4 regions of the Duganella sp. genome follow, and region 1 is predicted to be linked to each of the others. Evidence: predicted binding sites of a transcription regulator. Region 1 holds the regulator's gene; each other region holds the start of a gene.
What was found. The regulator sigma-54, encoded in region 1, starts transcription at its own class of promoters, with help from an activator protein. The targets are predictions, from matches to a motif close to TGGCANGNAANCTGCTTT.

Region 2: a site for sigma-54 is predicted at 2,742-2,759, ahead of ABDW57_RS27760 (beta-propeller fold lactonase family protein). Genes of this name have one in related genera too.
Region 3: a site for sigma-54 is predicted at 3,521-3,538, ahead of ABDW57_RS19335 (flavin monoamine oxidase family protein). Genes of this name have one in related genera too.
Region 4: a site for sigma-54 is predicted at 4,854-4,871, ahead of prpB (methylisocitrate lyase). Genes of this name have one in related genera too.

What each region holds. Positions count from the first base shown of each region.
Region 1 covers NZ_JBCNLB010000014.1:50,923-58,609, forward strand. Annotated here, with positions in the region: gene ABDW57_RS20335 (TonB-dependent receptor) at 1-1,436, opposite strand, end outside; gene raiA (ribosome-associated translation inhibitor RaiA) at 1,636-1,995, opposite strand; gene ABDW57_RS20345 (RNA polymerase factor sigma-54) at 2,072-3,544, opposite strand; gene lptB (LPS export ABC transporter ATP-binding protein) at 3,551-4,303, opposite strand; gene lptA (lipopolysaccharide transport periplasmic protein LptA) at 4,305-4,886, opposite strand; gene lptC (LPS export ABC transporter periplasmic protein LptC) at 4,904-5,497, opposite strand; gene ABDW57_RS20365 (HAD family hydrolase) at 5,510-6,040, opposite strand; gene ABDW57_RS20370 (KpsF/GutQ family sugar-phosphate isomerase) at 6,040-7,029, opposite strand; gene ABDW57_RS20375 (cation:proton antiporter) at 7,105-7,687, shown strand, end outside.
Region 2 covers NZ_JBCNLB010000037.1:8,684-16,370, forward strand. Annotated here, with positions in the region: gene ABDW57_RS27750 (DUF779 domain-containing protein) at 1-102, opposite strand, end outside; gene adh (aldehyde dehydrogenase) at 105-1,625, opposite strand; gene ABDW57_RS27760 (beta-propeller fold lactonase family protein) at 1,778-2,710, opposite strand; gene ABDW57_RS27765 (TonB-dependent receptor) at 2,828-4,936, shown strand; gene ABDW57_RS27770 (TonB-dependent receptor) at 4,933-7,047, opposite strand; gene ABDW57_RS27775 (transporter substrate-binding domain-containing protein) at 7,044-7,687, opposite strand, start outside.
Region 3 covers NZ_JBCNLB010000012.1:115,120-122,806, reverse strand. Annotated here, with positions in the region: gene ABDW57_RS19350 (DEAD/DEAH box helicase) at 1-1,240, shown strand, start outside; gene ABDW57_RS19345 (hypothetical protein) at 1,447-1,593, shown strand; gene ABDW57_RS19340 (Mu transposase C-terminal domain-containing protein) at 1,593-3,419, shown strand; gene ABDW57_RS19335 (flavin monoamine oxidase family protein) at 3,548-5,200, shown strand; gene ABDW57_RS19330 (cytochrome c) at 5,197-5,595, shown strand; gene ABDW57_RS19325 (RidA family protein) at 5,610-6,104, shown strand; gene ABDW57_RS19320 (TonB-dependent receptor) at 6,162-7,687, shown strand, end outside.
Region 4 covers NZ_JBCNLB010000008.1:31,945-39,631, reverse strand. Annotated here, with positions in the region: gene ABDW57_RS15655 (FtsX-like permease family protein) at 1-373, shown strand, start outside; gene ABDW57_RS15650 (LytTR family DNA-binding domain-containing protein) at 370-1,068, opposite strand; gene ABDW57_RS15645 (histidine kinase) at 1,068-2,102, opposite strand; gene ABDW57_RS15640 (alpha/beta hydrolase) at 2,107-2,970, opposite strand; gene prpR (propionate catabolism operon regulatory protein PrpR) at 3,167-4,765, opposite strand; gene prpB (methylisocitrate lyase) at 4,911-5,798, shown strand; gene prpC (2-methylcitrate synthase) at 5,894-7,042, shown strand; gene acnD (Fe/S-dependent 2-methylisocitrate dehydratase AcnD) at 7,039-7,687, shown strand, end outside.

The DNA.
Region 1 (7,687 bases):
CCTTCCTCAAAGCTGCGCTCGGCCGTGGCCTGCACCGCATCCACCGAGGTCAGCGCGCGGCCGTTGGTGCCGGTCACGCCAAAGCGGTCGTTGCCATTGTTGCGCGCCTGCGTGACCGAGGTGCCGGGACGCTGGTCGTACGGCCCCGGATTGATGTGGCTGGCGGTGGGCGTGAACAGGGTCAGGATGGACTGCGCCAGGTCGGTGCCGCCCGAGTAGTAGTGGCCATAGGTGCCATTGGCGCCGGGCAGCGTGCGCGCCGATTGCACGATGTCAATCGACAGCTGGTCCTGGCGGTTTTCTGCGCGCGAGCTGTGCAGCGCGCCGTTGAAGTGCCAGTCGTCGTTCTCCCAATCGACATCGGCGCTCAGCCCATGCGTGCGCTGGCGTTGCGGCGCCGAGCGCAGCGAGTCGGTGATGCTGGCGTTGGCGTAATCGTAGGAATTGATCATGGCCTGCTTGCCGCTCGGCGTATCGATGGTGAAGATCGGCCCCAGGTTGGTGATCGGCGAATTGACGGTCGGGTCGATATAGTTCAGGTACTGGTTGGAGGCATCGAGCTTGCGGTCGCTGAAGTAGCCAGTGAGGTTGAGCTTGGTCTCGCTGTTCATGCGCCAGCCGACGCCGGCCGCGCCGCTGTGGGTGGCGCCGGTGTTGGCGGTCACGGTCTGGCGGATCTGGCCGGGGAACAGGATGCCCTTGGCGTATTCCGACTTTGGATAGCGCGCGTCGAACTGCGCTTGCGTGATGCCGAGGTTGGCTGCCGTCAGCTGATCGTAATCCTGAATCTGGGTCGAATCGCGGCGGAAATCTTCTTTCTTGTAGGCATACACGCCAAACACCGCCAGATCCTTGCCGAAGTGCTTGTTCCAGGACACCGTGGCATTCGGCGTGGTCAGGCGGCCCAGCTCGTCATATTCGTCGCCCACGGTGATGCCGCCGCCATCCTTGCGCGCCAGCGCCGAGGTGATGCGCAAATCGATGTTGCCGCTCAGGCCGCCCGGCTGTTCTGCCGCGGTCGGGCTTTTCAGCACCGTCACCGCGCTGAAAATGTCCGAGTTGAACGCCCCCAGCGGGGTCGATCCATTCAGCACCGGCTGGGCGAACGACATGCCGTTAATCGTGGTCAGCGCGAAGGTGCCAGGCAGACCGCGCAAGTTGATGGTGGCGTTGCGCGAGCCGGCTTCGCGGTTCAGTTGCACGCCGGGAATGCGCTGGATGGCCTCGCCCACGTTCAGGTCAGGGAAGCGGCCCAGGCCGTCGGATGAAATGCTGTCGGTAATTTCCAGGGTGTCGCGCTTCATGTTGACGGCGTCGGCATACGATTTGCGGATGCCGGACACCACCACCGTCGCGGGCTCTTCCTGTGCCCAGGCGCTGGACAGGCAGATCAAGGCAATTGCCGCGCTCAGCGGCCGGATCGCGAGTTGATTCATCGTGTAGTCTCTCTTTGTAGTTATAGGAAAACGTTTAACTTAATGATTAAACCATTCCAGCACTGTAAATTCCAGAGAGATTTGCGTTGCGTTGTGTAAACGCCAATGCAGCTTGCCAAGATTTAGAAAATCGTTTAACAGGGCAGGATCAAAAAAGGGCGCCCTCATGCGCCCTTAGTTGTATGTGCCGGGGCCGTTGTTATAGGGCGGCGGCAGCGGGTTCGTAGCTATCCGGGATATGCTTGATGGCATCGTGCCCGTGCGATTGAACTTTGGATTTGTACTTCATGACCTGGCGATCAAGCTTGTCGATCAGGGTATCGATGGCGGCGTACAGGTCTTGCGACAGGCTTTCCACGTAGACGGTTTTACCGGACAGACGCAGATTGATTTCAGCCTTCTGGCGTTTCTCTTTCTCTTTAAGGTTATCTACGGTCAGGATGACAGCAATATCAATCACTTGATCAAAGTGGCGGGTGACCCGTTCCAGCTTGTTCTGCACGTACTCGCGAATCGCTGCGGTCACTTCGAGATGATGTCCACTGATGGTGAGATTCATACACACTCCTAAAGATAAGTCGCTTCTGACGGTTAGTGCGGTGCCCATTGCTGCCGGGCGCGCAGGAACCAACACACTACAAAGACTTGCGGAGGCTTACTGGCGGGATTTTGAGAGCTTCGCGATACTTGGCAACAGTCCGTCGCGCAATCACCATGCCCTGTTCTCCCAGCATGTCCGCAATCTTACTGTCGGATAAAGGATTTTTCGGGTCTTCAGCTCCTGTCAATTGCACAATCAAGGCACGTATCGCCGTCGAACTTGCTTCCCCGCCAGCTTCGGTGGCGACATGGCTACCAAAGAAATATTTCAACTCAAACATGCCGTGCGGGGTCAGCATATATTTTTGAGTTGTTACGCGAGAAATAGTGCTCTCGTGTAGTCCCAGTGTATCAGCAATTTCGCGAAGCACAAGGGGGCGCATGGCGACGGCGCCATGCGAGAAAAAGTTCTTTTGTCTTTCTACTATCGCCTGTGCCACGCGCAGGATCGTATCGAAACGCTGGCGCATATTTTTAATCAGCCATTTGGCCTCTTGCAATTGCGCGCCCATGGCGCTTTCCCCCTTGCCCTGCTTGAGCAGGTTGGCGTACATGGCGTTCACGCGCAGGCGCGGCATGACGTCGTTGTTCAGGCTGACCTGCCAGCCGTTGCGCGATTTTTTGACGATCACATCCGGCACCACATAGTCCGACACATCGGAGGCGAACGCCGCGCCCGGATGCGGATTGCACTGGCGAATCACGGCCTGCGCTTCGCGCAAGTCTTCGTCATCGCACAGCAGGGTTTTTTTCAGCTTGTTGAAGTCGCGCTGGGCAAACCAGGTCAGGTGATTTTCCACGATGGCCAGGGCCATGCGCCGCGTCACCAAAGGCACGCCGGGCAAACGCCTGATTTGTATCGCCAGGCACTCGGACGCATTGCGCGCGCCCACGCCCATCGGGTCGAAGCTTTGCAGCAGCTTGAGCGCGGTCTGCAGCTCCTCGATTTCAATCTCCAGCTCTGGCGGCAGGCGCGCGTGGATTTCTTCCAGCGATTCTTCCAGGTAGCCGTTTTCGTCAAGCGCGTCGATGATCAGCTCCACCAGCGCGCGGTCGCGCATTTCCAGCACCGTCACCCGCATCTGTTCCATCAAATGCTCGCGCAGCGTGCAGTGATGGGCTTCCAGTTGCGGACGCGCTTCCTCGTCGTCGTTGTTCTTGCTGCGGCCGGAGTCACCCCAGTCCAGGTCGGCATCGGGGGTGGTGCTTTCAGTGTCGGCGGCCGGGGCATCGTAGGTGTCGGCTTCGGCCGCCGGCGCCTCGCCCGGCGGGCCTTCCGGCGGCGCTTCGCCGGCCGGCGCCTGCTGGCTGATGGCGCCATCGGCCAGCAGGCGCAGCGAATGGTCCAGCGGATCGTCCAGGCGTTCCAGCAGCGGGTTATCGATCAGCAGTTGTTCCAGTTCCTGGTGCAGCTCCAGCGTTGACAACTGCAGCAGCCGGATCGACTGTTGCAGTTGCGGCGTCAACGCCAGGTGCTGCGACGTGCGCAGTTGCAGAGACTGTTTCATGAAGACTTACATACGGAAATGTTCACCCAGATAGACGCGGCGCACCGACTCGTTGGCGATGATGTCGTCCGGACGGCCGGAAGCCAGCACCGTCCCCTGGTTGATGATGTAGGCGCGGTCGCAGATGCCCAGCGTCTCGCGCACATTGTGGTCGGTAATGAGGACGCCGATGCCGCGCTCCTTGAGGAAGCGCACGATGCGCTGGATCTCAATCACGGCAATCGGGTCGACCCCGGCGAAAGGTTCATCGAGCAGCACGAAGCGCGGATTGGTGGCCAGGGCGCGCGCGATCTCGACGCGGCGGCGCTCGCCACCGGACAGCGACAGCGCCTGGTTTTCGCGCAGCTTTTCGATTTGCAAATCGGCCAGCAGGGTATTCAGCCGTTCATCAATGTCAGCCTTGGATAAAGGCTTGCCGTCCACTTTCTGGATTTCCAGCACGGCACGGATATTTTCTTCCACAGTCAGCTTGCGGAACACCGACGCTTCCTGCGGCAGATAGGACAGGCCCATCGTCGCGCGGCGGTGGATCGGCAGCGAGGAGATATCGGTGCCGCTGATATCGATGCTGCCGGCGTCCGACGGCACCAGGCCGACGATCATGTAAAACGAGGTGGTCTTGCCGGCGCCGTTCGGCCCCAGCAGGCCGACCACTTCACCGCATTCGACTTGCAGCGACACGTCATGCACCACCTGGCGCTTGCCGTAGGTCTTTTGCAAGCCTTTGACGATCAGGGTGCTACCGCAGGATGCTTCCATCTTATTTCCCCGGTGCAGGCTGGGTGGTCGGCGCAGGCGGCGTTGCCAGCTTGCTCGATGGCTGAATCACCATGGTGCTGCGGCCCGCGCCCGGCTTGCTCTCGCCGCTGGCCGTGTTCTTCACCGCGAAGAATTCCTTGCGGCTGTCGTAGGAAATGAATTCACCGTCGACCTGGCTGGCGGGCTTGCCGCCTTCCAGCTTCTTGATCTGCGCCTTGGCGTACAGCTTGACCAGCTCGGTCTTGTTGTCGTACTCGATGCGGTCGGCCTGGCCCTCGACCCACTGGTCGCCGGCGCCGTCCAGCTTCTGGCGGAAGGTGGCCTGCACACCCGGCGCGCTGTGCAGCACGACGAACTGGTAGCCTTCCGGATCTTCCGTCACCACCGCCTTGGGCGACTTCATCAGCAGGGTGCCGCGCGTCAGCACCACATTGCCGGTGAAGGTCTTGATCTGCTTGACGTCGTCGGCGTCCAGCTGGTCGAAAGTCACCTGGGTCGGCTTGGTGGAATCGGCCTTCTCGGCGTGCACCACGCCGGCAGCGGCGGCCAGCAGCAGCGCCGCCGACAACATCAGTTTATTCATCTTCATCATTGCTTCCTTCAATGTGCCGCGCGCGGCGGCATCGTAATCGTTCCGCGGCCGCCCAGCGCAATCTGGCGGGTGGCGTTGTTGGCCTTCATGCCGGTGCCGGTGGCAGTCGAGGTGCCAACCAGCATCTCGACCGGGGCGTCGGTTTCCATGCGTTCTTCATCCGGGTACACGGTCAGCGTACTGGTCTTCAGGCGCAGCTCCTGCGCTTGCCTGGTGGCGGGCCGCACCACGTCCACATTACCATTCAATGTGACGCGCGTATTGCCCTGATCGACAACGGCAGTCTGCGCGTGGATATTCATCGGCGGCTGTTCGGTGGCCAGCCCGTGCACGAACGGCTTGTCGATCAGCGACGAGTCATCCAGCGGGCGGTGCGTCAGCTTATCGCCGGAAATGATGTAGGCCGGCTGGCCATTCTTGTTCATGCGTACGGTACTGAAGCGGTCGATGATGTAGTCCGGCTCGTCGCGGAACTTGTCGGCCTGGGCTTCCTCGCCGGCCTGGTTGACCACCTGCACCAGCCAGAAGCTGCCGACGGCCACAAACACGCCGGCCATCATGATCAGGGTCAGCTGCCAGCGGTGGGCTGTTCTTTTACGCATGATTACCCCCTGTCAAACCAGGAATTGCGCCAGCACGCGCTCGTACAGCCCCTGCGCGTGCAGCACCAGCTCACAGACCTCGCGCACCGCGCCACGGCCGCCGTGGGCCACGGTCACGTGGTGGGCGCGCTCCAGCACTTCCTTGCGGCCGTTCGGCACCGCAACCGCAAAGCCGGCGCGCGCCAGGATCGGCAAGTCCACCACATCGTCGCCGATGAAGCCGACCTGCTCGGCGGTCAGGCCGGTCTTCTCCAGCAGCGCGTTGAACGGCGTCAGCTTGTCGTGGCCGCCCTGGTGCAGATGGCTGATGCCCAGATCGGCCGCGCGCCGGATCACCTGCGGCGAAGTGCGCGCGCTGATGATGGCGGTCTGGATGCCGGCTTCCTGGATCAGCTTGATGCCCAGGCCATCCTGCACGTTGAACGTCTTGAGCGCCTCGCCGTCGGCGCCGTAATGCAGGCTGCCGTCGGTCAGCACGCCGTCGACGTCGAAAATCATCAGCTTGACGCGCGCGGCGCGTTCCACATAGGTCAGCTCGGTCATCAGATCACCTTGGCGCGGGTCAGGTCGTGGATATGCAGCGCACCGACCAGCTTGCCGTCGGCATCGGTCACCAGCATCTGGTTGATGCGGTATTGCTCCATCACGGCCACCGCATCCACCGCCATTTTCTCAGGCGAGATGGTGCGCGGGTTGGCATGCATCACATCCCCGATCACCACTTTGCTGAAATCCTGGACTTTTTCAATCATGCGGCGCAGGTCGCCGTCGGTGAATACGCCGACCGGCTTGTTGTCGGCATCGACGATGGCGGTCATGCCCATGCCCTTCTGGGTGATTTCCAGCAGCGCATCGGTCAGCTTGACGCCGGCGGTCACGCGCGGCACGGCGTCGCCGCTGCGCATCACATCTTTCACGTGGGTCAGCAGGCGGCGGCCCAGTGCGCCGCCCGGGTGCGAGCGGGCGAAATCTTCTTCCTTGAAACCGCGCAGGTCCAGCAGCGCCACCGCAATGGCGTCGCCCAGGGCCAGGGTGACGGTGGTGGAGGTGGTCGGCGCCAGATTCATCGGACAGGCTTCCTTGGCCACCGCCACGTTCAGGTGGACATCGGCAATGGTGGCCAGGCTGGAGCCCGGCTTGCCGGTGATGGCAATCACCTTGCTGCCCATGCGCTTGACCACCGGCAAGATGGTCATCAGCTCCGAGCTCTCGCCGGAGTAGGAAATGGCAATAAATGCATCATCGGCGGTGACCATGCCGAGGTCGCCGTGGGCCGCCTCGGCCGGATGCACGAACAGCGCCGGCGTGCCGGTCGACGCCAGCGTGGCGGCGATCTTGCGGCCGATATGGCCCGATTTGCCGATGCCGGACACGACCACGCGGCCCTTGCAGTTCAACAGCAGGGAAATGGCTTGCACCACGCTGTCGTCATCGGCCAGGCGCGCGTTCAGGGCAAGGATGGCATCCGCTTCGTTCTGCAGCGTGTCTTGGGCAAGACGCAGTGCCGTTTTTGCATCAAAAGCTTTCAGCATTGTTTTTTCATGGGTTACACTCATGCCCAAGTATAGCCGAATTGAGAAAGCAAAAAACTTGCCAGTGACAACAAAATGACGTTTTCCCCGCTTGAATTAACCCTGTTGTTGCTGGGCAGTGCCGTGCTGGGCGTGGTCGCCTTCCGCATGCTGCATCTGCCGCCGATGCTGGGCTACCTGGCCGTCGGCATCCTGATCGGCCCGCACGCGCTGGGTCTGGCCGAGCAAAGCGAAACCACCCACGGCCTGGCCGAGTTTGGGGTGGTGTTCCTGATGTTCTCGATCGGCCTGGAATTTTCCCTGCCCAAACTCAAGGCCATGAGCCGGATCGTATTCGGGCTGGGCATGGCGCAGGTAGTGCTTACTATCGTCGCAACCATGATATTTGGCTGGACCATCGCCACCCAGCTGCCGCCTGCCCTGCACATCAGCTGGCAGGCCTCGTTTGCGCTGGGCGGCGCGCTGGCCATGTCCTCCACCGCCATCGTGTCCAAGATGCTGACCGAGCGGCTGGAGCTGGAAAGCGAGCATGGCCGCAAAATCATCGGCATCCTGCTGTTCCAGGACCTGGCGGTGGTGCCGCTGCTGATCCTGATCCCGTCGCTGGGCGAACGCCCGGACAAGCTGATGGAAACCCTGGCCTGGGCCGGCCTGAAGG
Region 2 (7,687 bases), on a different contig from region 1:
GCCGGACTGGAAGAACATCAGCGGTCCATAAAGCTTGCGCAGCCGCGCCAGCAGCGCGAGGGCTGCCGGTGTGGCGGTGACGCGGGCGATGAGGGTGGCCATGATCAGAAGAAGCCCAGCGCGTTCGGGCTATAGCTGACCAGCAGGTTCTTGGTTTGCTGGTAGTGATCCAGCATCATCTTGTGGTTTTCGCGGCCGATGCCCGACTGCTTGTAGCCGCCGAACGCGGCATGGGCCGGATACAGGTGGTAGCAGTTGGTCCATACGCGGCCGGCCTGGATGGCGCGGCCGACGCGGAAGGCGCGCGCACCGTCGCGCGTCCACAGGCCGGCGCCCAGGCCATACAGCGTGTCGTTGGCGATGCGCAGCGCGTCCGCTTCATCCTTGAAGGTGGTAACCGACACCACCGGGCCAAAGATCTCTTCCTGGAAGATGCGCATGCTGTTGTCGCCCTTGAAAACGGTCGGACGCACGTAATAGCCTTCCTTCATATCGCCGCCCTGCACATTGCGCTCGCCGCCGGCCAGCACCTGCGCGCCTTCCTGCTTGCCGATGTCGATGTAGGACAGGATTTTCTCCAGCTGCTCCTGCGAGGCCTGGGCGCCGATCATGGTGTTCGGATCCAGCGGGCTGCCTTGTTTGATTTTGGCCACGCGCTCCAGCGCGCGGGCTATGAACTTCTCGTAGATCGATTCCTGAACCAGCACGCGCGACGGGCAAGTGCAGACTTCACCCTGATTCAGCGCGAACATGGTGAAGCCTTCCAGGCACTTGTCGAAGAAGTCATCATCGGCGTCCATCACATCTTCAAAGAAGATGTTGGGCGATTTGCCGCCCAGTTCCAGCGTCACCGGAATCAGGTTCTGCGCCGCATAGCCCATGATCAAACGGCCGGTGCCGGTTTCACCGGTGAAGGCAATTTTGGCGATGCGCTTGCTCGACGCCAGCGGCTTGCCCGCTTCCAGGCCAAAGCCATTGACCACATTGATGACGCCCGGCGGCAGCAGGTCGGCAACCAGTTCCAGCAGCACCATGATGGATGCAGGCGTTTGCTCGGCCGGCTTGAGCACCACGCAGTTGCCGGCGGCCAGCGCCGGCGCCAGCTTCCACACCGCCATCAGGATAGGGAAGTTCCATGGAATGATCTGGCCGACCACGCCCAGCGGCTCATGGAAGTGATAGGCGTAGGTGGCGGCGTCGATCTGCGCGATCGAACCTTCCTGCGTGCGCACGCAGGCGGCAAAGTAGCGGAAATGATCGATCGCCAGCGGAATGTCGGCCGCCAGGGTTTCACGAATCGGCTTGCCGTTGTCGATGGTTTCGGCGGTGGCGATCAGCTGCAGATTGGCTTCCATGCGGTCGGCAATCTTGTTCAGGATGCCGGCGCGTTCGGCGGGAGAGGTCTTGCCCCATGCGGCCTTGGCGGCATGCGCGGCGTCCAGCGCCAGTTCCACATCTTCGGCGGTGGAACGCGCGATTTCGCAGAAGACCTGACCCGTGATCGGCGTAACGTTGGCGAAGTACTCGCCCTTGACCGGCGCGACGAATTTGCCGCCGATGTAGTTGTCGTAGCGTTGTTTGAACGGATTGGCTACGCCCAGTTTGCTGATGTCTGCAAGATTCATGTCGTCCTCTTTCTGCTTTGGTTGGGAGGCCGCTGATTGCGGCTGCGGATACTGCGCCCTCTCCTTTTCGCAAACGCCGTGCCAGCATGCGTGCCCTGCGAAACGGCCCTGATGCGGTGTCACACTGTTCAGCTTTGGAACAGGTGTGTCGCTCAACGGATCACCACACCCCAGGGCAGTTCGCGCACGGCGATATCGGCCAGGCGCGTCGCCCCGGCGGTGTCGATGACGGAGACGCTGTTGGAACGGCCATTGGCCACATACAGGCGCGCGCCGTCCGGCGTCAGCGCCATATTCCACGGCCGCTTGCCGACCGCGATGGTGGCGCGCACGGTATTGGCGGCGGTGTCGATCACCATCACGCTGCCATCGATGCCATTGGAGACGTAGACCTCGCGCCCGTCCGGATGCACGGCAATGCCATTGGCGTTACGCCCGGCGGGAATGCGGGCGATGGCGGCGCGGCTGGCCATGTCCACCACATACACCGCGTTGGCCAGTTCGCAGGCCACGTAAGCACGCGCGCCATCCGGGCTGAATCCCATGCCGCGCGGCCGCAGGCCCACCGCCACGGAGCCGGTCTGGCGCCGCGCTTCGACGTCGATCACATCCACCTGCTCCGCCTCCTCGGCGCTGACCAGCAGCCAGCGCCCATCGGGACTGAACACCGCATGCTCGGGATTCTTGCCCTGCACCGGGATATCGGCCAGCAGCTGGCCACTGCTTGCATCGACCAGCGCCACGCTATTGCTCTCCTCAACCGCCACCGCCACATAGCGGCCGTCGGCCGAGGCGCTCACACCCTCCGGTGACTTGCCCAGCGGGATGCGGCGCGCGGTGGCGCCACTGGCGGTGTCGATCATCAGCAAGGCGCTGCCGGCGGCATCCGCGACATACAGCCGCGTGCCGGAAGGATCAGCCGCCACGCCGCGCGGCCGCTGGCCGGCCGCAAACTCGCGCAGCACAGCGCTGCTGGCGGTATCGATCACGCTGATGCTGCCGGACTTCTCATTCGGCACATAGGCCAGCGGCGCGGCAAAGACTGGACCGCACAGCGCGGCCAGCAACAGGCAAATTCGCTTCATGGTGTCACCTCCCGGAACAAATAGACGAGGAGGTGCAATCAACGTGCCACCACAAAATCCGGATGGCAGGTATATTGCTTACCGGTCTGGCATAAGACCAACCAGCACGGAGACAACATGAAACACTTATTTCGACTGAATGCGGTAGCCGCCCTGTGCGCAGCCGGCAGCGCCATGGCTGCCGAGGAGGCTAGCGTCCCGCAAGACACGGTGGTGATCAGCGCCACCCGCGTCGGCCACACCATCTTCGACATGCCGGCGGCGATCGACGTCATCGACGCAGCACGCATCACCGAAACCCAGCCGCGCGTCAACGCCAGCGAAGCCCTGGCCGCCGTGCCCGGACTGGTGGCGGCCAACCGCCAGAACTACGCGCAGGATCTGCAGATATCCTCGCGCGGCTTCGGTGCCCGCTCGGCTTTTGGCGTACGCGGCGTGAAGCTGATCACGGACGGCATCCCGGCCAGCATGCCGGACGGCCAGGGGCAGGCGGCAACCTTCAATCTGGATATGGCAGAGCGCATCGAAGTGTTGCGCGGGCCGTTCTCCGCCATCTACGGCAACCATTCGGGCGGCGTGGTTCAACTGTTCACGCGTGAAGGCGATGGGGCGCCATCGATTGAGACCTCGCTGTCGGCCGGCAGCTACGGCAGCCGCAAGGCAGACCTCAACGCACAGGGCAAACTGGGGAATGTCGGCTACGTCATCGACGGCTCACGTTTTGAGACCGACGGCTACCGCGCCCACAGCGCCGCCACCCGCGACCAGGCGTATGCCAAACTGACGCTGGCGCCATTGGCCGATGCAAAACTGAACATCGTCGCCAACGCCCTGCGCCAGAACGACACGCAGGACCCGCTGGGCGTCACCTGGGCCACATGGCAGCGCGATCCGCGCGCCGGTGAAACCGATAGCACAGACACGCAAACGCCCAAACGCACGCTGGCCGACCGCTACAACACCCGCAAGAGCATCGACCACCAGCAGATCGGCGCCAGCTGGGAACAACGGTTTGGCGACGACAAACTGCGCGCCACCGCCTACGGCGGCAACCGCAGCGTGATTCAGTACCAGGCATTCTCCAAAGCCTTCCAGGCACCGCCCACGCATTCCGGCGGCGTGGTGGACTTCGACCGCGATTTCTACGGCATCGATGTCAACTGGCTGCACGTCGCGGCGCTGGCCGGCGGCCGCCTGAGCACCACCATCGGCATCGAGTACGGCCGCTCCAGCGATGCGCGCAAAGGCTACGAAAACTTCATCGGTACGCAGTTCGGCGTCAAGGGCGCGCTGCGGCGCGACGAGGACGACAAGGTCACCAACACCGATCCCTACCTGCAGACGGAATGGCAATCCGGTCCCTGGTTGCTGAGCGCTGGCCTGCGCCACAGCAGCGTGATGTTTTCGGTGGACGATCACTTCCTCGGCAATGGCAATGACAGCGGCAGCCTGTCGTACAGCCGCACCACACCGGTGGCAGGCGTGATGTACCAGCTCTCGCCGGTGCTGCACGCCTATGCCAGCGCCGCGCGCGGTTTCGAGACGCCGACGCTGAATGAGCTGTTCTACTCCGGCACCGGCGGCGGCTTCAATTTCCGCCTGCAGCCGGCCACCAGCACGCATCTGGAAGCGGGCGTCAAAGCACGTCCAGCCGAAGGCACCTCGCTCAACGCCGCCGTGTTTGAAGTGCGCACACGCGACGAACTGGTGGTGGACGCCAGCAGCGGCGGCCGCACCAGCTACCGTAACGCCGGCCGCACGCTGCGTCAGGGCCTGGAGCTGTCGCTGGACAGCAGCCTCGGATACGGCCTGAGTACGCGTGTCGCCGTCACCAGCCTGCGCGCGGTGTACGACTCAGCCTTCGGCGCCGTGCTGAAAGGCAGCCGCCTGCCGGGCATCCCCAACGCCAACGCCTACGGCGAACTGGCATGGCGGGCGGCAGAAGGCCGCTACGGCGCCGCCCTGGAAGCGCTGGCCAGCAGCAAGATCTACGCGGAAGACGCCAATGCCGACCAGGCGGCGCCGGGCTACGGCGTGCTCAATGCACGCGTCCACGCCAGCCAGCAGTGGCAAGGCTGGCGATTCAAGCAGTTCCTGCGTTTGAATAATCTGCTGGACAAGCACTATATTGGCTCGGTGATCGTGGGCGACACCAACAAGCGCTATTACGAAGCGGCGCCGGGCCGCAACTGGATACTGGGCGCCAGCGCCCAGTATCAGTTCTAGAAGCGGAAGCGCAGGCCGGCCGCCACCGAGCGTGGCGCGCCGGGAGCGACAAAGCGCGACTGCTGCGGCTCGTTACCGGCGAACATATTGACGCCCACCGCACCAAAGCTGGCGTAGCGGCGATTGGCGGCATTGTTCACCCGCGCATACCACTCCCACTTCGGCGCTGGCCGGTAGCTGGCGCGCAGGCCGAGCAAGGCGTAGCCAGCCACACTGCTTTCACCGCCGGCCAGTCCGTCCTCATTGCCCTGCACGACCAGGCTGGAGACAGCGCTGACATCCGCTCCCAGCGTGAGTTGCGGCGCAGGGTTCCAGTCCAGGCCCAGCTTGAGCGTATTGCGCGGCAGGCCAGCGATGCGCGTGCCCGGCTTCACATGCACATCGCGCACGCCGGTGAACAAACTCCCCTCCACGTCATACACCGCATCGAGATAGCTGTAGCTGATGCGGGCAGCCCAATCGCCCCAACGCTGATTCCAGCCCAGGTCCACGCCCTGATGGCGCGTGCGGTCGAAATTGGCGAAGTAGCCATGCTGTGCCACGCCCGCGCTGCGGAACAGAATATCGTCACGATTCACCGTGCGATACAGCGAGACCGACATCATCGCATTGCGCACGCCCGCCTCCACGGTACGCGACACCACCTGCTTCAGATACGGGTCGGACTGCAAACCAACTGGCAAACGGCACGGCTGTTCAGGATCGGCACAGCCCAGCTCAATCACCGTCGGTACGCGATTACTCTGCGACAGATTGGCAAACACCGTCCAGCCGCCCGCAGCCCGGTGCGCAATGCCCAGCGAAGGATTCAGTCGCCGGTAACTGAAGCGCTCCGCATCACTGGGCGGCAACTGGTTGCTGACCTGCGCGTGATTGTAGCGAGCCGATAGCGTCAGCCAGGTGTCAGCGTCCAGCGCCCAGGTGTCGGCCGCGTAGACGCTGGCCGCGCGCGACCGGCCGCTGACCGAGGCGCCGGTTTCGATCTCTTCATCCGCATCCGTCACCACCGTGCGGTCCGGTGCAAACCACGCCTCCTGCTCGAACTGCGCGAAGTGCACACTGGAGCGATCGAAGCTCACACCTGCGGTCAGCTGATGGGCGCCAGCGTCCATGCTCAGATGCAGATTGCCGCCCTGGCTGGACTGGCGTGTCTGCGTGGTGTTCCAGGTTGCCGGATGTTCGTCCTCGTCTTCATTGACATCGCCGTTGACGGTGTTGCGACGGCTGGTGCGCGCATACGCCATCGCCGTCAGCTCGGTGTATTCATCGAATCGATGAATCACGTTGAACACCAGCTGCCGCAGGCGATTGCGAGTTTCGTCCGGCGACGTGTAGACCGCGCGCTGGTTGTCAGCATACAGCTCGTCCGGCAGCAATCCATTGCCGATCAGGCGACTGCGCCCGGCCAGCAAGGCGACGCTCCACTGGTTGTCGCCGGCGGCGCCGTCCAGCTTCGCATACAGATTACCGAGATGGCCATCCGAGCGCTCGCGCCAGCCGCGATCGGAAAAGCCGGTGCCGGCGACAAACGCATGCCACTGTTGGCCGCTGTCGTAGCCGTAAGCGAAATCAGTACGGCGCTGACCATTGCTGGCTGCTGATATGCCGGCCTCCACACCGGCATGATTGCGGCCGGACTTGGTAGTCAGCGCCAGCGCACCACCCAGCGTATTCAGTCCGAACAGCGGATTCGAACCAGGCGTCAGCAGCACATTGGCAATCGCCGCTTCCGGCAGCATGTCCCAGTTGACCACATCACCAAACGGTTCGTTCACCCGCACGCCATCCAGATACACCGAGATCCCCTGCGAGGAACCCAGCACCGGCGAAGCGCGAAAGCCGCGGAAAGTCAGGTCATTCTGGAACGGACTGCCGGAGATTTCATTGGCATTCACGCCAGCCAGCGAGCGCGCCATGAACTCGGCGGCATTCTGCCCCGCGCCCAGCCCCATCGCCGCCGCGCTGGCAGTCTGCACCTGATACGGCAGGCGGTCACGATCAATCCCCAAGCCAGGCAAAGGTGCGACGCCAACCACGTCAACCGACAGCGCCGCGTCAGCAGCCAGCGCACCACGCCATGCCAGCAGCACGGCGTACGCAAGGCGCTTCATGGCAACTGCTCGTGCACACCGTGGCGCGCAAAGATGGCCTGCAGCTCGCCGCTGGCCTTCATCTCATTGACAGCGGCCTGCAGCAGACGCGCCATATCCTGATCCTCCTTGCGCACCGCCATGCCGACCGCCCAACCGGCGCGCGGCAAACGCTGGAAAGCCACTTCATTCAACGGGAATGCGGGATCGTCGCGGAACACCGATTCGATCTCCGAGCGATTGGCCAGCACCGCATCCAGCTGGCCGGCCTTCAACTGTGCCAGCGCTTCAGCAGCTGTATCAAAAATGCGCACCTGATCGCGGAAGCGGCCATTGCCTTCGCCCAGCAGCACCATGCCGGCAATCGACACCTTCTCCACGCCGATGGTTTTGCCGGCCAGCGCATCGATGCCATCAAACGCCGGCATGCTGCGCGCGCTGCGCACCAGCCGCACCGTCTCGACGTGATACGGTGCGAAGATCGACACCTTGGGACTCTCGTTCATCAGCAGTGGTTCCACCGGCACATGCAGCATCACGTCGGCCGGACCGTAGCCAAGGTAGTGTCCTTTCCACACCATGTTGCGCAGATCGTCGCTCAGGTTTTCGCCCGCAGGGAAAGGCAGCAAACTGAGTTTGAGACCCAGCTTTTCAGCCAGCG
Region 3 (7,687 bases), on a different contig from region 1:
CGCCCGCGGCCTGGACGTGGAGCGCATTTCGCACGTGGTCAACTACGACGTGCCGCACGATCCGGAAAGCTATACCCACCGCATCGGCCGCACCGGCCGCGCCGGCCGCAGCGGCGAGGCGATCCTGTTCATCACGCCGCGCGAAAAAGGCTTGCTGAAGATGATCGAGCGCGCCACCCGCCAGCCGATCGGCCAGCTGGAGCTGCCGACCATCCAGGCGGTGAACGATGTGCGCATTGCCCGCTTCAAGCAGCAGATCACCGATACCCTGGCCGAGGGCGGCCTGGAACAGTTCCAGTCGCTGATCGAGGACTTCGAGCAGGAGCACAATGTGCCAGCGGTGGAAATCGCCGCCGCGCTGGCCAAGCTGGCGCGTGGCGACGTGCCGCTGCTGCTGGATAAAAAGCAGCAGACCCAGTGGGAAGAGCGTCCGCCGCGCCAGAGCGTTGACCGTCCGGAGCGCGCCGAGCGGCCGGAGCGCAGCGAGCGTTTCGGCAAGAAGGAACGCATGCCGCGCGAGTCCGAGCCGGGCATGCGCACCTACCGCATCGAGGTCGGCTACCAGCACGGCGTCAAGCCGGGCAATATCGTCGGCGCCATTGCCAACGAGGGCGGCATCGACTCCAGGAACATCGGCCGCATCGAGATTTTCGATGACTTCACGGTGCTGGACATGCCGGACACGCTGAGCAAGGAAGCGCTGGAGCTGATGGCGGGCATCCGCGTGGCCGGCCAGGCGCTGCGCATCAGTGTCGATGGCGAGGGGGCGCCGCCTCCGGCCGCCGCGCCAGCCGCCGCCAAGCCGGCGCGCGCCGACAAACCGGCCAAGGCGGCCGGCTCGCCGCTGGACCGCGCCGTGCGCGCGGCCGCCGACGATAGCGACGAGGCGCCCGCCAGGAAGAAAAAGGAAAAGCCAGGCAAGCTGGCGGTGCCGATGTCGGCGTTCCGGGTGGAGGTGGGCCGCAACCATGAGATCACGCCGGCCAACATTGTCGGCGCCATCGCCAACGAGACCGGGCTGGAAGCCAGGTACATCGGCCGCATCGAGATCTTCGACGACCACAGCATGCTGGAACTGCCGGACGGCATGCCGGACGATATGTTCCGCAACCTGGGCAAGGTGTGGGTGGGCGGCGCGCAGCTGAAGATCAGCCATGCCGACCGCATGCCGCCGGAGTCGGCCAAGCACACGCCGCCCAAGAAGCCGGCGCCGGGCGCCAAGCCGAAGAAGAAGTATTGATCACCACGGGGCCGCAAGGCCCCGTTTGCTTTCCCCATGCTGGTGCTGCATTGCACCAAAAGCAAGCTTGGCGGGCCGCGTCCGCCGCGGCTTCCATAGCGGCAGGGCGGCTGGCCCACTTATTGCATATGTGATAGCACAATCGTGATAAGTGGCGGCAGCATCAGCGCCTTCAACCTGGAGACGTTACGCATGGGAGCATGGCAATGACTTCATTCAGGAAGCTGTGGACGACCTTGGTTGATTCGATCAAGCCGCAAATGCTGCGCGAGGCGAATCCGGCCGGCTTGCACTCGATTTATGTCGATACGCGGCCGTTTAATGTCTCCTCCTTTTCCTCGCGGGAGCGCTAATGCTGCTGCGCAACGACCTGCTGCACTATACGCATCCGTCGCCGCGCACCGTCCGCATCCTGTGGATCGCTCCCGAGCAAAACCACGCCTATGTCTTTGACGTGGCGGCCAGTTCGGCGGAGGTGGAGCTGATCCAGCTGTCGGCGCTGCACGCCGACATCCAGGCCGGCCACGCCAGCGTGCTGCCGGCCGACCCTTACCTGGTGGTGGTCAGCCAGGAGCTGCTGCCGCCCAAGCACCTGCAACTGCGCGCCCGCGCGTGGGACATCATCGCCGGGCTGGTGGCGCAGGAGCCGCAGATTTATGAGGCGCGCCTGCGCGGCCCGCTGATCGCCCAGGCCACGGCGCAGCACGGCGTCTCGCATCCCACCATTTACCGCTATTTGCGCCGCTACTGGCAGCGCGGGCAGACGCCCAATGCGTTGCTGCCCGATTACAGCAACTCCGGCGGGCGCGGCAAGGTACGCCAGTCCTCGGCCGGGGTGAAGCGCGGCAGGCCGCGTAAAAACGGCACCGAGGCCGGCCCGGGCCTGAACGCGGACGAGGAGATCCGCCGCGTGTTCCGCGTCGCCACGGCGCGCTATGCGGCCGCCCATGCCAAGTTCTCGCGGCTGGGGGCGTACCAGCAGATGCTGGCGGATTTCTTTGTCGAGCGCCGCATCGACGCCGACGCCGGCCGCGTGCTGACCACGCCGTCCGGCCTGATGAAGGCGGTGCCGACCTTTGGCCAGTTCAATTACTGGCTCGATCATGATGACGACCGTCCGCCCGAGGTGGCGCGGCGCGCGGCACGCGCGCTGCCGGCCATGCTGCAGGCGGCGGCGCCGGCGCTGGCGGCGTCCGCGCTGCCGCCGGGGCGGCCCGGCGACGGCTTTTATCTGGACGCGCTGCGCGCCGAGGTGCAGCTGGTGTCGCGCGCGGACCGCAATCAGGCCATCGGCCGCCCGCTGATCTATGTGGTGACCGACGTCTTCAGCCGCATGGTGTGCGGGGTGTATGTCGGCCTGGGCGAGGTGCACTGGTCGCAGGCCATGCTGGCGCTGGCCAACTGCGGCGCCGACAAGCAGCACTACAGCCAGCGCTATGGCCGCAACATCGACGCTGACCAGTGGCCGTGCCGTCATCTGCCGGAAGCGCTGCTGGCCAATGCCGCGCTGACGCTGGGCTGGAGCGGCGATACGCTGCTGAATAATTTCAACCTGCGCAGCATGGCGGTGGAGCAGGGGCCGGACGACTGGCGCGCGGTGCTGGAAAAGCGCTTCCGCCTGCTGGCGCCGGGCATGCCGAGGGCGTCGTGCCGGCTGGATGGCGTGCTCGATGTGGAACAGTTCACCCGCATCGTGATCGACTGCATCCTGTATTACAACGGCCGCCAGCAGCTGGCGCATGCCGGCAACGCCACCCCGCGCCAGTTGTGGGACTGGGGGCGCGAGCATCGCGGCGGCGGCCTGAAGATCTATCCCGAGCAGCTGCTGCGCTGCAGCCTGATGCCGGTGGCGCAAGCCAGCGTGACGGCCGAGGGCATCGCCCTGTTCGACAGCCTGTACACCTGCGCCCGCGCCATCAACGAGCGCTGGTTCGAACGGGCACGCCTGCGCGGCAGCTGGAGCGTCAAGCTGGCCTATGATCCGGCCAATCTGGATATGGTGTATCTGCTGGACGCGGCCGCGCCGCTGCAGTTCCAGGCCTGCCACCTGGCCGAGGCCAGTGCCGCGCACCAACATCTGTCGGCAGCAGAAATCGCGCGCTTGCCGCGCACTCAAAAAGCGCTTCCCGGCGCGGCCTTACGTAGCACTACGCAGGGCTTCCGCAGTCTGGTCAACTGAGCGGCCCATAAATAAAGTCCTTGCGCCTGCGGCCCCGCCGCGGGCGCATGTAAGGACATAGATACAAATACGTGAAACAGGTTTATTTTTTGTCCATGCAGTGGCACGCCGTTTGCTAAAGAGGAACTATGGGATCGCAAGTCTCCCAAGGATCTTTCAGCAGACTGGTGAGGAAGCAGATGGATAGTAAAACAGTAAAACCGTATAAATCGTTTAGTTCATTTACGAGGAGGGATTTTCTGTATCGGGCCGCGGCGGTGGGCGGCACCGGATTGCTGTTGAATACCATGAATGCGTGGGGCATGGGGATTGCCTCCACCGCTTCCGCGCCGCCGGCGCTGAGCGGCAGCGGCAAAGGCAAGAAGGTGCTGATACTGGGCGCCGGCCTGGCCGGCATGACTGCCGCCTTCGAGCTGGAAAAGCTGGGCTACAAGGTGCAGATCCTGGAAGCGCGCGCGTTTGCCGGCGGCCGCTGCCAGACCGCGCGCAAGGGTTTCAGCCTGACCGAGTTGGGCGGCGAGAAGCAGACTTGCGCCTTCGATGACGGCCATTACATCAACCACGGCCCATGGCGCATTCCGCTGCACCATCAGTCGACGCTGCACTACACCAGGCTGTTCGAGGTCCCGCTGGAGGTGATGATCAACGATAACGATCACGCCTATGTGTATTCGGAAAACGCCGGGCCGCTGGCCGGCAAGCGGGTGCGCATCAAGGAAGTGAAAGCCGATATGCGCGGCCATGTGGCCGAGTTGCTGGCCAAGTCGGTCAAGAATCACGCGCTCGATCAGGAACTGAGCGCCGATGATCAGCGTCTGCTGCTGGACTATCTGCAGCACGAGGGCGCGCTGTCCGCCGGCGACCTGCAGTACAAGGGCCGCAGCGGCCGTGGCTGGGCGGTCAATCCCGGTGCGGGTGCGAACCCCGGCACGCCGTCCGACCCGCTGGGCTTCAAGGATTTGCTGGCGTCGAAGCTGGGCAACGTCTACAGCGCGGTGCAGGACTTCCCGATGCAGAACACCATGTTCCAGCCGGTGGGCGGCATGGATGCCATCGCCAGGGCGTTTGAAAAACGCGTCGGCAGGAATATCCGCTACAAGGCCGAGGTACAGACCATCCGTCAGAACGACAAGGGGGTGACGGTGACTTACAAGGACACCGGCACCAGCAAGGTCAGCGCGATCAGCGCCGACTACTGCCTGTGCGCGATACCGCTGTCGGTGCTGCGCCAGATCGATACCGATTTCTCGGACAAATTCAAGAAGGCCGTGGCCGCGGTGGCGTATGCGCCGGTGGGCAAGATCGGCCTGCAGATGAAGCGCCGCTTCTGGGAGGAGGATGACCACATCTACGGCGGCCACATCATGACCGACCTGAAAGGCATCAACACCATTTCGGTGCCGTCGTATGGCTTCCAGAAGAAGAAGGGCGTGCTGCTCGGTTATTACCAGTACCAGACGCAGGCCATTGAAATCAGTGCGCTGTCGCCCAAGGAACGCGCCGAGTTCGCACTGGCGGCCGGCCAGAAGATCTTCCCGCAATACACCGAGAGCTTCGAGACGGCGTTCTCGGTGGCGTGGCACCGGGTGCAGTACAACCTGGGCGGCTGGGCCGAGTGGACCGAGAAAACCCGCGCCGCCGCCTATCCGACGCTGCTGGAAGGCGAGGGCCGCATCCTGCTGGCCGGCGAGCACCTGAGCTATCTGACCGGCTGGCAGGCCGGCGCCATCGAATCGGCATGGCAGCAGATCGCCAAAATCCATGAAAGGGCCAGCGCATGAAGCAGCTTTTGATGACGGCGCTGGCGGCGCTGACGGCGTTGGCCGCGCAGGCGCAGGCGCAGCAGACGGACGGCAAGGCGCTGTTCCTGAAGAACTGCGCGGCATGCCATCAGCCGACCGGCAAAGGCATACCCGGCGCCTTCCCGGCGCTGGCCGGCAGCAAGTTCGTGCAGGGCAAGGGCAGCGAGGTGGCGACCGTGCTGCTGAAGGGGCGCGGCGGCATGCCGGATTTCAGCGAGTCGCTGAGCGACCGCGATATCGCCACCGTGCTGACTTTTGTGCGCTCCAACTGGGGCAACCAGGCCGATGGTGTGAGCGAGGCCGATGTCGGCGCGCTGCGCACCGCGCTGGGCGTCGACCCGTTCGGCAATTCCGTAATGTCCAACAAACACTGAGAGAGAACATGACGATGAAAAAAGCATTGGCCACCTTGTTGATCGCCGCCGCCTGCGGCAGCGCCGCCGCCGCACCGAAGGCCGATATCGTGCGCCACAAGATTCCGAACTCCGATTTTCCGATCGCGCTGGCGGTGACCATACCGCCGACCGCCACCATCCATTTCATCAGCGGCCAGGTGCCGGCGGTGGTCAACAAGGATGCGCCGGGCGATTCCCTGGAAGCCTTCGGCGACACCAGGACCCAGTCTGAAACGGTGCTCAAGAAGATCAAGGAAATCCTGCAGGGCATGAAGCTGGAGATGTCGGACGTGGTGAAGATGCAGGTGTTCCTGGTCGGCGATCCGGCCAAGGGCGGCAAGGCCGACACCAAGGGCTTCATGGAAGCCTACACCCAGTACTTCGGTGGTGCGCAACCGAACCTGCCGGCGCGCGCCGTGGTGCAGGTGGCGGGCCTGAGCAATCCGGGCTGGCTGGTCGAGATCGAGGTGGTCGCGGCCAAGAAATAAGTTTGTTGTTTGCGGTTGAGGTCTTACTTTTTTTCATTCAAAAATGGGGATTTAAATATGCATAAGGCCACACTCAAGATCGGCGTTGCAGCCGTGTTGTCCACGCTGACGTTTGTTGCGCACGCCGAGGACGTGCCAGCAGCGGCCGATGCAGGCGTCACGCCCAACGCGGGAGCGGTGATCGTGACGGGTACGCGTTCGAGCGGCATCAAGGTGGAAAACAGCGCCTCGCCGATCCAGGTGCTGGACGCGGCGTCGCTGCAGCGCACCGGCCAGCCGGACCTGATCCAGGCGCTGGCGCAGAACCTGCCATCGTTCACGGCGCAGGCTTTCGGCGGCGACACCGCCAACCTGACGCTGTCGGCCCGTCTGCGCGGCCTGAGCCCGAACAACACGCTGGTGCTGATCAACGGCAAGCGCCGCCACGGCACCTCGAACCTGGCGGTGCTGGGCGGCCCGTACCAGGGCGGCGCGGCGGCTGATCTGAACTACATCCCGGTGTCGGCCATCGATCACATCGAGGTGCTGCAGGATGGCGCGGCCGCGCAGTATGGCTCGGACGCGATTGCCGGCGTGGTCAACATCATTCTCAAGTCGAACAACCACGGCGGCACGGTCAGCGCCACCGGCGGCGGCTATGTGGACGGCGGCGGCCGCACGGCGGATGCCTCGGCCAATATCGGCCTGGAGCCGTTTGCCGACGCCTATCTGAGCCTGACGGCGGAATCCAAGTACCACGGCTACAGCGATCGCGGCGGCCTCGATCCGCGCGTGGTCAACCCGGCCAATATGGCGGCATATCCGGGCATGTTCCAGCATCCGGACTACCCGCACGTCAACCACATTGCCGGCGACGCGCAGTATCACCTGAACGTGATGACCGCCAACTTCGGCTACGACTTCGCGCCGGACAGCCAGTTCTACACCATCTTCACCGCCGGCCGCAAGGAAGCGCGCGCGTTCGAGAATTACCGTCTGCCGAGCCGCCTGCCGAAGATTTATCCGACCGGCTTCTCGCCCAAGGAGACCATGAAGCAGGAGGACTTCGGCCTGACGGTGGGCATCAAGGGCAAGGTGGCCGGCTGGAACACCGACCTGAGTTCGACCTATGGCCGCGACAAGGCGCAGATCGGCGTGGCCGATTCGGGCAACGTTTCGCTGTTCAACGACACCGGCTACACGCCGACCGTGTTCCGGGCCGGCGCCTTCATCGCCAGCCAGCTGACCACCACGCTGGAGACCAGCAAGGAGTTTGACGTGGGCTGGGCCAAGCCGCTGAATGTGGCGGCTGGTATCGAGCACCGCATCGACAAGTATGAGATCGAGGCCGGCGACGAAGCGTCGCGCTACAAGGAAGGTTCGCAGTCGTATCCCGGCTTCTCGCTGACCGACGCCGGCAGCCACCGCCGCACCAACAAGGCGGCCTACATCGACATCGCCGGCAACCCGATCGCCGACCTGACGGTCGATGTGGCTGGCCGCTACGAACACTTCAGCGACTTCGGCAACGCCAAGGTCGGCAAGCTGACCAGCCGCTATGACTTCTCGCCGGCAGTGGCGCTGCGCGGCACCTTCTCCAACGG
Region 4 (7,687 bases), on a different contig from region 1:
GCTGCTGGCGGTAGCAACCGGCATCGCGCTGGCGATTGCCGCCTTCGGCACCTATGCACTGTCCGCCAACACCGTGCAGCGCCGCGCCAGGGAAATCGTCCTGCGCAAACTGCACGGCGCGCGGCGGGCCGACATTGGTCTGCTGGTGATCCGCGAGATCGGCGCCATGACGCTGATCTCGGCCGCCATCAGCCTGCCGATCGCGCTGGTGCTGATCGAGCGTCACCTGAGCAGCTACATCGAACATGCCCCGATCGGCTACTGGACTCTGGCCTTCGCGCTGCTGCTGACGCTGATGACCGCCCTCATCGCCATCACCCGCCACACCTGGACCGCCATGCGCCTGCCGCCAGCGCAGGCTTTGCGTGGTTAGATGGCGCTCAACGCCTTGAATTGCGCAGCGCGGCGGCGGGAGACTTCGATGGCGGTCTGGTCGCGCAGGGTGAGATCGAGGCCGCCGCTGTCGTTGGGCTGGACCTGTTCGATGAAGTCGAGGTTGACGATGTGGCGGCGGCTGGCGCGGAAGAAGCGCTGCGGGTCGAGCTTCTCTTCCAGCTGGTTCAAAGAGCGCAGCATCAGCGGCTGATGCTGGCCGAAGTAGACGCGCGTGTAGTTGCCTTCGGATTCGAACAGGCGAATGTCCTGCATGGCGACAAACCAGCATCGATCGCCGTCCTTGATGAACAGTTTTTTGCCCGCGGTGGACACCGCCTCGCGGTGCTGGCGCGCCGCGCAGCGTTGTAATGCGGAGGCCATGCGAGCGGCCTGTATCGGTTTTTGCAGGTAGTCCAGCGCGTTCACTTCAAACGCCTGCAGCGCGTATTGATCGAAGGCGGTGGTGAAGATGACTTCGGGCGCTTCCTCCAACGCGGCCAGCATGTCGAAGCCGGAACCGCCGGGCATTTGCACATCGAGGAAAATCAGGTCGGGCTTGAGCGCGGCGATCTGCTGCACGCCATCGGCGGCGTTGACCGCCTCGCCAACGATTTCCACCTCAGGATGCGCGGCCAGCAAGCGTCGCAGTTCCGCGCGTGCGAGGCGCTCGTCGTCGATCAGTAATGCCCGCATCACGCAGCCTCCGGCAAAGTCAGCGTGGCGCGTACCCAGCCACTGTTTTCCGACAAATCCAGCTGCGCATTGGCGCCCAATGCCAGCGCCAGGCGCTTGCGCGTATTGACCAGGCCCACCCTGGTGGAGTTGGCGAACGGCACGATGGCGCCGAGGTTGGCAATTTCGATATGCACCGCGCCATCGTCCCTGCGCTGTGCGCGGATGCGGATCTCGCTGCCGGCGGGACTGGCCTCGACGCCATACTTGACCGCGTTTTCCACCAGCGTCTGCAGCGACATTGGCGGAATGCGCACCTGCTCCAGCCCGACGCCGATGTCCACGCTGACCTGCATGCGTTCTTCAAAGCGGATTTTTTCGATGGCGAGATAAGCCTGCACGGCCTCGATTTCCGCTGACAGCGGTACGGTGTCGTGATGTCCGGATTGCAGGGCATAGCGCATTACGCTGGCCAACTGATCGATCATCTGCGCCGCCGCATTCTGGTCTTCGTAAATCAGGGCGCGCACGCTGTTCATGCTGTTGAAGAAGAAGTGCGGATTGACTTGCGCCTGCAAGGCGCGCAGCTCCGCGTCCTTGGCGGCGACTTCCAGCCGCAGCGATTCCGCCTCCGCCCGATGGGCGCGCCGCAGCGACAGCACTGCCATATAGAAGATATTCCAGACCAGGTAAGTCGCCCACCACGCCAGCAGCGCACCGGGCACCCAGCCGAAGCCTTTTGTCACCATGGGCGCGGCGAACATCAGGAAACCAAGGTACTGCACGAAGGTGTGAATCGTGCCCAGCGCCAGCACTCCGCACAGCAGCGTGGTCCAGCTGATGCGCTGCCCAATGCTGAGGCGTCGTTTGAGCAGGCGATGCCACCAGTTGCTGATCACGATGCCAGTACCGGCACCCCACCACATCACCCAGATCAGGCCCGGCATGCTGGTCGCGCCCGTGGCGGCGGCAAACAGGGGGAGGAAGCCCCAGCCGGTCAGCTGGAAGATCCAGTACCAGTTCAGGCGCGCGATGAGTGGGCGTTGGTGGTTCATGGGCTCAGTTGAGGAAGTTATCAATGCGATCATACATCCATGCCGGATCGTCGTACATGATGAAGTGGCGTGCGTTGTCGGCCATTTCAATTTTGGCGCCCTTGAGCTGCGCGTACTGGGAGGTATAGACGGCGGTGATGACCGGCTTGGAGGCGTAATCCTTGTAGGCGATCCAGGTGCCCAGCACCAGCGTTGGCGCCTGGATGCGGCTGATGTCCTGGCGTAGATCGGTGCCCATCATATCGGCCATCGCGTCGATGACGGTGCGGCGGTTGGACAGCCCGCCACGGGCCAGCGCCTTATCGATATCTTCCTGGCGCGTGATCATGGTGCGCATGGTCCGCAATTGCGCCGCGTTGAAAGTGGCTGCATCCTGCGCCTGCATATTGGCGCGCATGCCGGCGGCCATCTCCTTCAGTTGAGCGGGCGTCAGGCTTGGCATCTGTGCCGCGCCGAGTGCCGGCAGGGTATCGACGATCACCAACTGGCCGACCTGTTCGGGGTGGTTCGCCGCCAGCTTCATGCCGAGGAAGCCGCCGAGGCTATGGCCGATGATGACCGGCCGGTTGAATTTATGGGTGCTGATATAGGCGCTTAACTGCTGCTCGACCGCGGGCAGTAATGGCTCCTGAATGGCTGGTTGGCCGGCGAAACCGGCGAGGGTCAGCACATGGCACTGATACTTGCCGCTGCCGCAGAAGTGCCGCACAGTGCCGTCCCAGACGTCGCCGGACGACGCCAGTCCTGGAATCAGGATCATGGGGGCGCCGGTGCCGGTGACATCGACCTTGAAGGCGGGGTGCTCGGCTGCTGCTGCATGGCCCAGCATCAAGGTAGTGGCCAGTGCGGCGATGGTTTTGATCAGCATGGTGGTCTCCGTTGGTGATTAAGTGGGGCCATGCTATCGCCGCCCCACGCCAGCAGCGACGGCTTTGGGATGAGCGGCTTTACCGCCGTGATGAGCGGCCATAACTCCGGGGTCAGGTCCGTCATTTCTACACGGTCTCATCCGTAACGTACGTTACGGATGAGACCGTGTAGAAATGACGGACCTGACCCCGGAGTTAGCTTTCGGCTTTGAGTTTGCGCCAGAGGGTGGTGCGGCTGATGCCGAGGTAGTCGGCGGCGGCGTCGCGGCGCCCGCCGAAGCGGGCAAGGACGTCGGACACGCGTTCGGTCGCCGGCACCGTGCCCAGGCCCCGGGCCGCGAGTTCCGGGGCGATGCTGAGGATGAACGCCGGCGTCAGCGCTTGCAGCGGTTCAGCTGCCAGGAATAGGGCCAGGCGCTCTGCCAGGTTGCGCAGTTCGCGCACGTTGCCCGGCCAGTCGTAGCGCTCCAGCAGGGACGCGCAGGCCGCTATCTCGGCGTGCAGGTTGGGATGCGGGCGCGCGCCCAATGATGCCAGGGCGTTTTTCAGCGACCATTCAGCCAGCGGCAGCACGTCTTCGGCGCGTGCGCGCAGCGGCGGCAGCGTCAGACGCAATACGGCCAGTCGATAGAACAGGTCCGCGCGGAACCGGCCTTCGCGCACGCGCTGTTCAAGGTCGCAGTGGGTGGCGCTGATGATGCGAACGTTGACCGGTATCGGCCGCGTGCCGCCCACGCGCACCACTTCGCGTTCTTCCAGCACGCGCAGCAAACGCGTTTGCAGCGTGAGCGGCATTTCGCCGATTTCGTCGAGGAACAGCGTGCCGCGGTTGGCCGCTTCAAACAAGCCCGCATGTCCACCGCGCCGCGCACCGGTGAAGGCGCCTTCCTCGTGACCGAACAATTCTGATTCCAGCAGGGACTCTGCGATCGCGCCACAGTTCACCGCTACAAAGGGACGGTTCTGGCCCAGCGTGCGCGGCGCTTCACGGTGGATGGCTTGTGCCACCAGCTCTTTGCCGCTGCCTGTCTCGCCTTGTATCAGCACGGTCGCCGGCGATTTCGCATACAGCACCACCGATTGCCGTACTGTCTCCATCGCCGCCGAATCGCCACGCAGATCGTTGATGCCATGCCTGGCACGCAGTGTGTCGGTCACCACCGCGCTGCGCGCGCGGCTGCGGTTCGATTCCAGCTGCGTCAGGCGTGCCATCTCCAGCGCATCGTCAAACGCATGGCGGATCGACGCGGCCGAGTACACGAATACGCCGGTCAGCCCCGCTTCCTCGGCCAGATCGGTAATCAGACCGGCGCCGACGATCGCTTTGATGCCGGCCGCTTTCAAATCGTTGATCTGCGCGCGCGCATCTTCCTCGGTTACGTAAGTGCGCTGCGCCACGTCGAAGCCGAAGGTGCTGGAGAATTCGGCCAGTTCCGCCAGCCGGTCCTGATAGGTGATGATGCCGATGCGGTCCGACACGCGCCGTGCCCGCGCCAGCGCCTGCATCACATCCAGTCCGCTGAATTTGGCGATCACCACCGGCACCGACAGGCGGCCTTTCAGATACGCCGCATTCGAGCCGGCCGCGATCACCGCGTCGCAACGCTCGCTGGCGAGACGCTCGCGTATGTGTTTGGCCGCTTCGTCGAAGCCCAGATTGATCGGCTCGATCGTTGCCAGGCTGTCGTATTCCAGTGTGATGTCGCGGAACAGATCGGACAGGCGCGACACGGAAACCGTCCAGATAACCGGCTTGTCGTTGGCGTCGAAGGGCAGGGGCGTGGAGTGTCGCATGTTTCAATTATAGTTCAAATCTGTTTCAGTGTTTCATTATGAAACACTGGATTGGCTGTAAGTGATTGATTTGTATAGATTGCACGTCTGGCATAGCCCTTGCACTACAGTGCCTAACTTCAACGCAACATCGAAAGGTCTCAACATGAGTCACTACTCCGCAGGCGCCGCGTTCCGCAAAGCCGTTCAGGAAGAATCTCCGCTGCAGGTGGTTGGCGCCATCAATGCCAATCACGCCTTGCTGGCCAAGCGCGCCGGTTTCAGGGCGATCTATTTGTCGGGCGGCGGCGTGGCGGCGGGGTCGCTCGGCCTGCCGGACCTCGGCATCTCGAATCTGGACGACGTGCTGACCGACGTGCGCCGCATCACCGATGTGTGCGATCTGCCGCTGCTGGTCGACTCGGACACCGGCTTTGGCGCCTCCGCTTTCAACGTGGCCCGCACCGTCAAATCGCTGATCAAGTTCGGCGCCGCCGCCACTCACATCGAAGACCAGGTCGGCGCCAAGCGCTGCGGCCACCGCCCGGGCAAGGAGATCGTCAGCAAGGATGAAATGGTCGATCGCATCAAGGCCGCCGTTGATGCGCGCACCGACGACCAATTCGTCATCATGGCCCGCACCGACGCGCTGGCGGTGGAAGGCCTGGACGCCGCCATCGAACGCGCCGTGGCCTGCGTAGAGGCGGGCGCCGATATGATCTTCCCGGAGGCGATGATCACGCTGGATATGTACAAGCAGTTCGCCGCCGCCGTCAAGGTGCCGGTGCTGGCCAACATCACTGAATTCGGCTCGACCCCGTTGTTTACGGTGGATGAGCTGCGCAGCGCCGACGTGGGACTGGTGTTGTATCCGCTGTCCGCCTTCCGCGCCATGAACAAGGCAGCGGAAAACGTCTACGGCGCGATCCGCCGCGACGGTACGCAGAAGAACGTGGTCGACACCATGCAGACCCGCGCCGAGCTGTATGAACGCATCAACTATCACGATTTCGAACAGAAGCTGGATGCACTGTTCGCCGCACAGAAGAAATAACCCCTCGTCATCCCGGCGCGCGCCGGGATCCATTCTGAGCATGCGTTCTATGGGTTCCGGCCTACGCCGGAACGACGCACACTGGAGATAACGAAATGACCGAAGCTACCACCTTCAAACCAAAAAAATCCGTCGCCCTGTCGGGTGTCGCCGCCGGTAACACTGCGCTGTGCTCTGTCGGCAAAACCGGCAATGACCTGCACTATCGCGGCTACGACATTCTGGACGTCGCCACCACCTGCGAGTTCGAAGAGATCGCCTATCTGCTGGTGCATGGCAAACTGCCGACCGTCTCCGAACTGAAAGGCTACAAGGCCAAACTGAAATCCCTGCGCGGCCTGCCGCAAGCCGTGAAGTCGGCACTGGAAGCACTGCCCGCATCGGCCCATCCGATGGACGTGATGCGTACCGGCGTTTCCGTGCTGGGCTGCGTGCTGCCGGAAAAAGATGACCACAACACGCCAGGCGCGCGCGACATCGCGGACCGCCTGATGGCCTCCTTCGGCTCCATGCTGCTGTACTGGTACCACTACAGCCATAATGGCAAGCGCATCGAAGTGGAAACCGACGACGACTCCATCGGCGGCCACTTCCTGCATCTGCTGCACGGCGAGAAGCCGCGCGACTCGTGGGTACGTGCGATGCACACCTCGCTGATCCTGTATGCGGAACACGAGTTCAACGCTTCGACCTTCACCAGCCGCGTGATCTCGGGCACCGGCTCCGACATCCATTCGGCCATCACCGGCGCCATTGGCGCGCTGCGCGGTCCGAAGCACGGCGGCGCCAACGAGGTTGCCTTCGAAATCCAGAAGCGCTACGACAATCCGGATGAAGCGGAAGCCGATATCCGCAACCGCGTCGCCAACAAGGAAGTGGTGATCGGCTTCGGCCACCCGGTGTACACCGTTTCCGATCCGCGCAATGTGGTGATCAAGGAAGTGGCGCGCCAGCTGTCGGAAGAAGCCGGCTCCACCAAAATGTACGACATCGCAGAGCGCCTGGAATCGGTGATGTGGGAAATCAAAAAGATGTTCCCGAACCTGGACTGGTTCTCGGCGGTTTCGTACCACATGATGGGCGTGCCGACCGCGATGTTCACGCCGCTGTTCGTCATCTCGCGCACCTCCGGCTGGTCGGCGCACATCATTGAACAGCGCATCGACAACAAGATCATTCGTCCAAGCGCCAACTACGTCGGCCCGGAAGACCTGAAATTCGTCCCGATCAAGGACCGCAAATGAACACCCATTTCCGCAAGCCTTTGCCGGGCACCCAGCTGGACTACTTCGACGCGCGTGAAGCCGTCGATGCGATCCAGCCAGGCGCCTGGGCCAAACTGCCGTACACCTCGCGCGTACTGGCGGAAAACCTCGTACGCCGCTGCGATCCGGCCACGCTGAATGCCTCGCTGTCGCAGCTGATCGAGCGTAAGCGCGACCTGGACTTCCCATGGTTCCCGGCGCGCGTGGTGTGCCACGACATTCTGGGGCAGACCGCGCTGGTTGATCTGGCCGGCCTGCGCGACGCCATTGCCGACCAGGGCGGGGATCCGTCACTGGTCAATCCGGTGGTGCCGACGCAGCTGGTGGTCGATCACTCGCTGGCGGTGGAATGCGGCGGCTTCGATCCCGATGCCTTCAACAAGAATCGCGCCATCGAGGACCGCCGCAACGAAGACCGCTTCCACTTCATCGACTGGACCAAGAAAGCCTTCCAGAACGTGGACGTGATCCCGCCGGGGAACGGTATCCTGCACCAGATTAATCTGGAACGCATGTCGCCGGTGATTCAGGTGAGCGACGGCGTGGCCTATCCGGACACGTTGGTCGGCACCGACTCGCACACGCCGATGGTGGACGCGCTGGGCGTGATCGCCATTGGCGTCG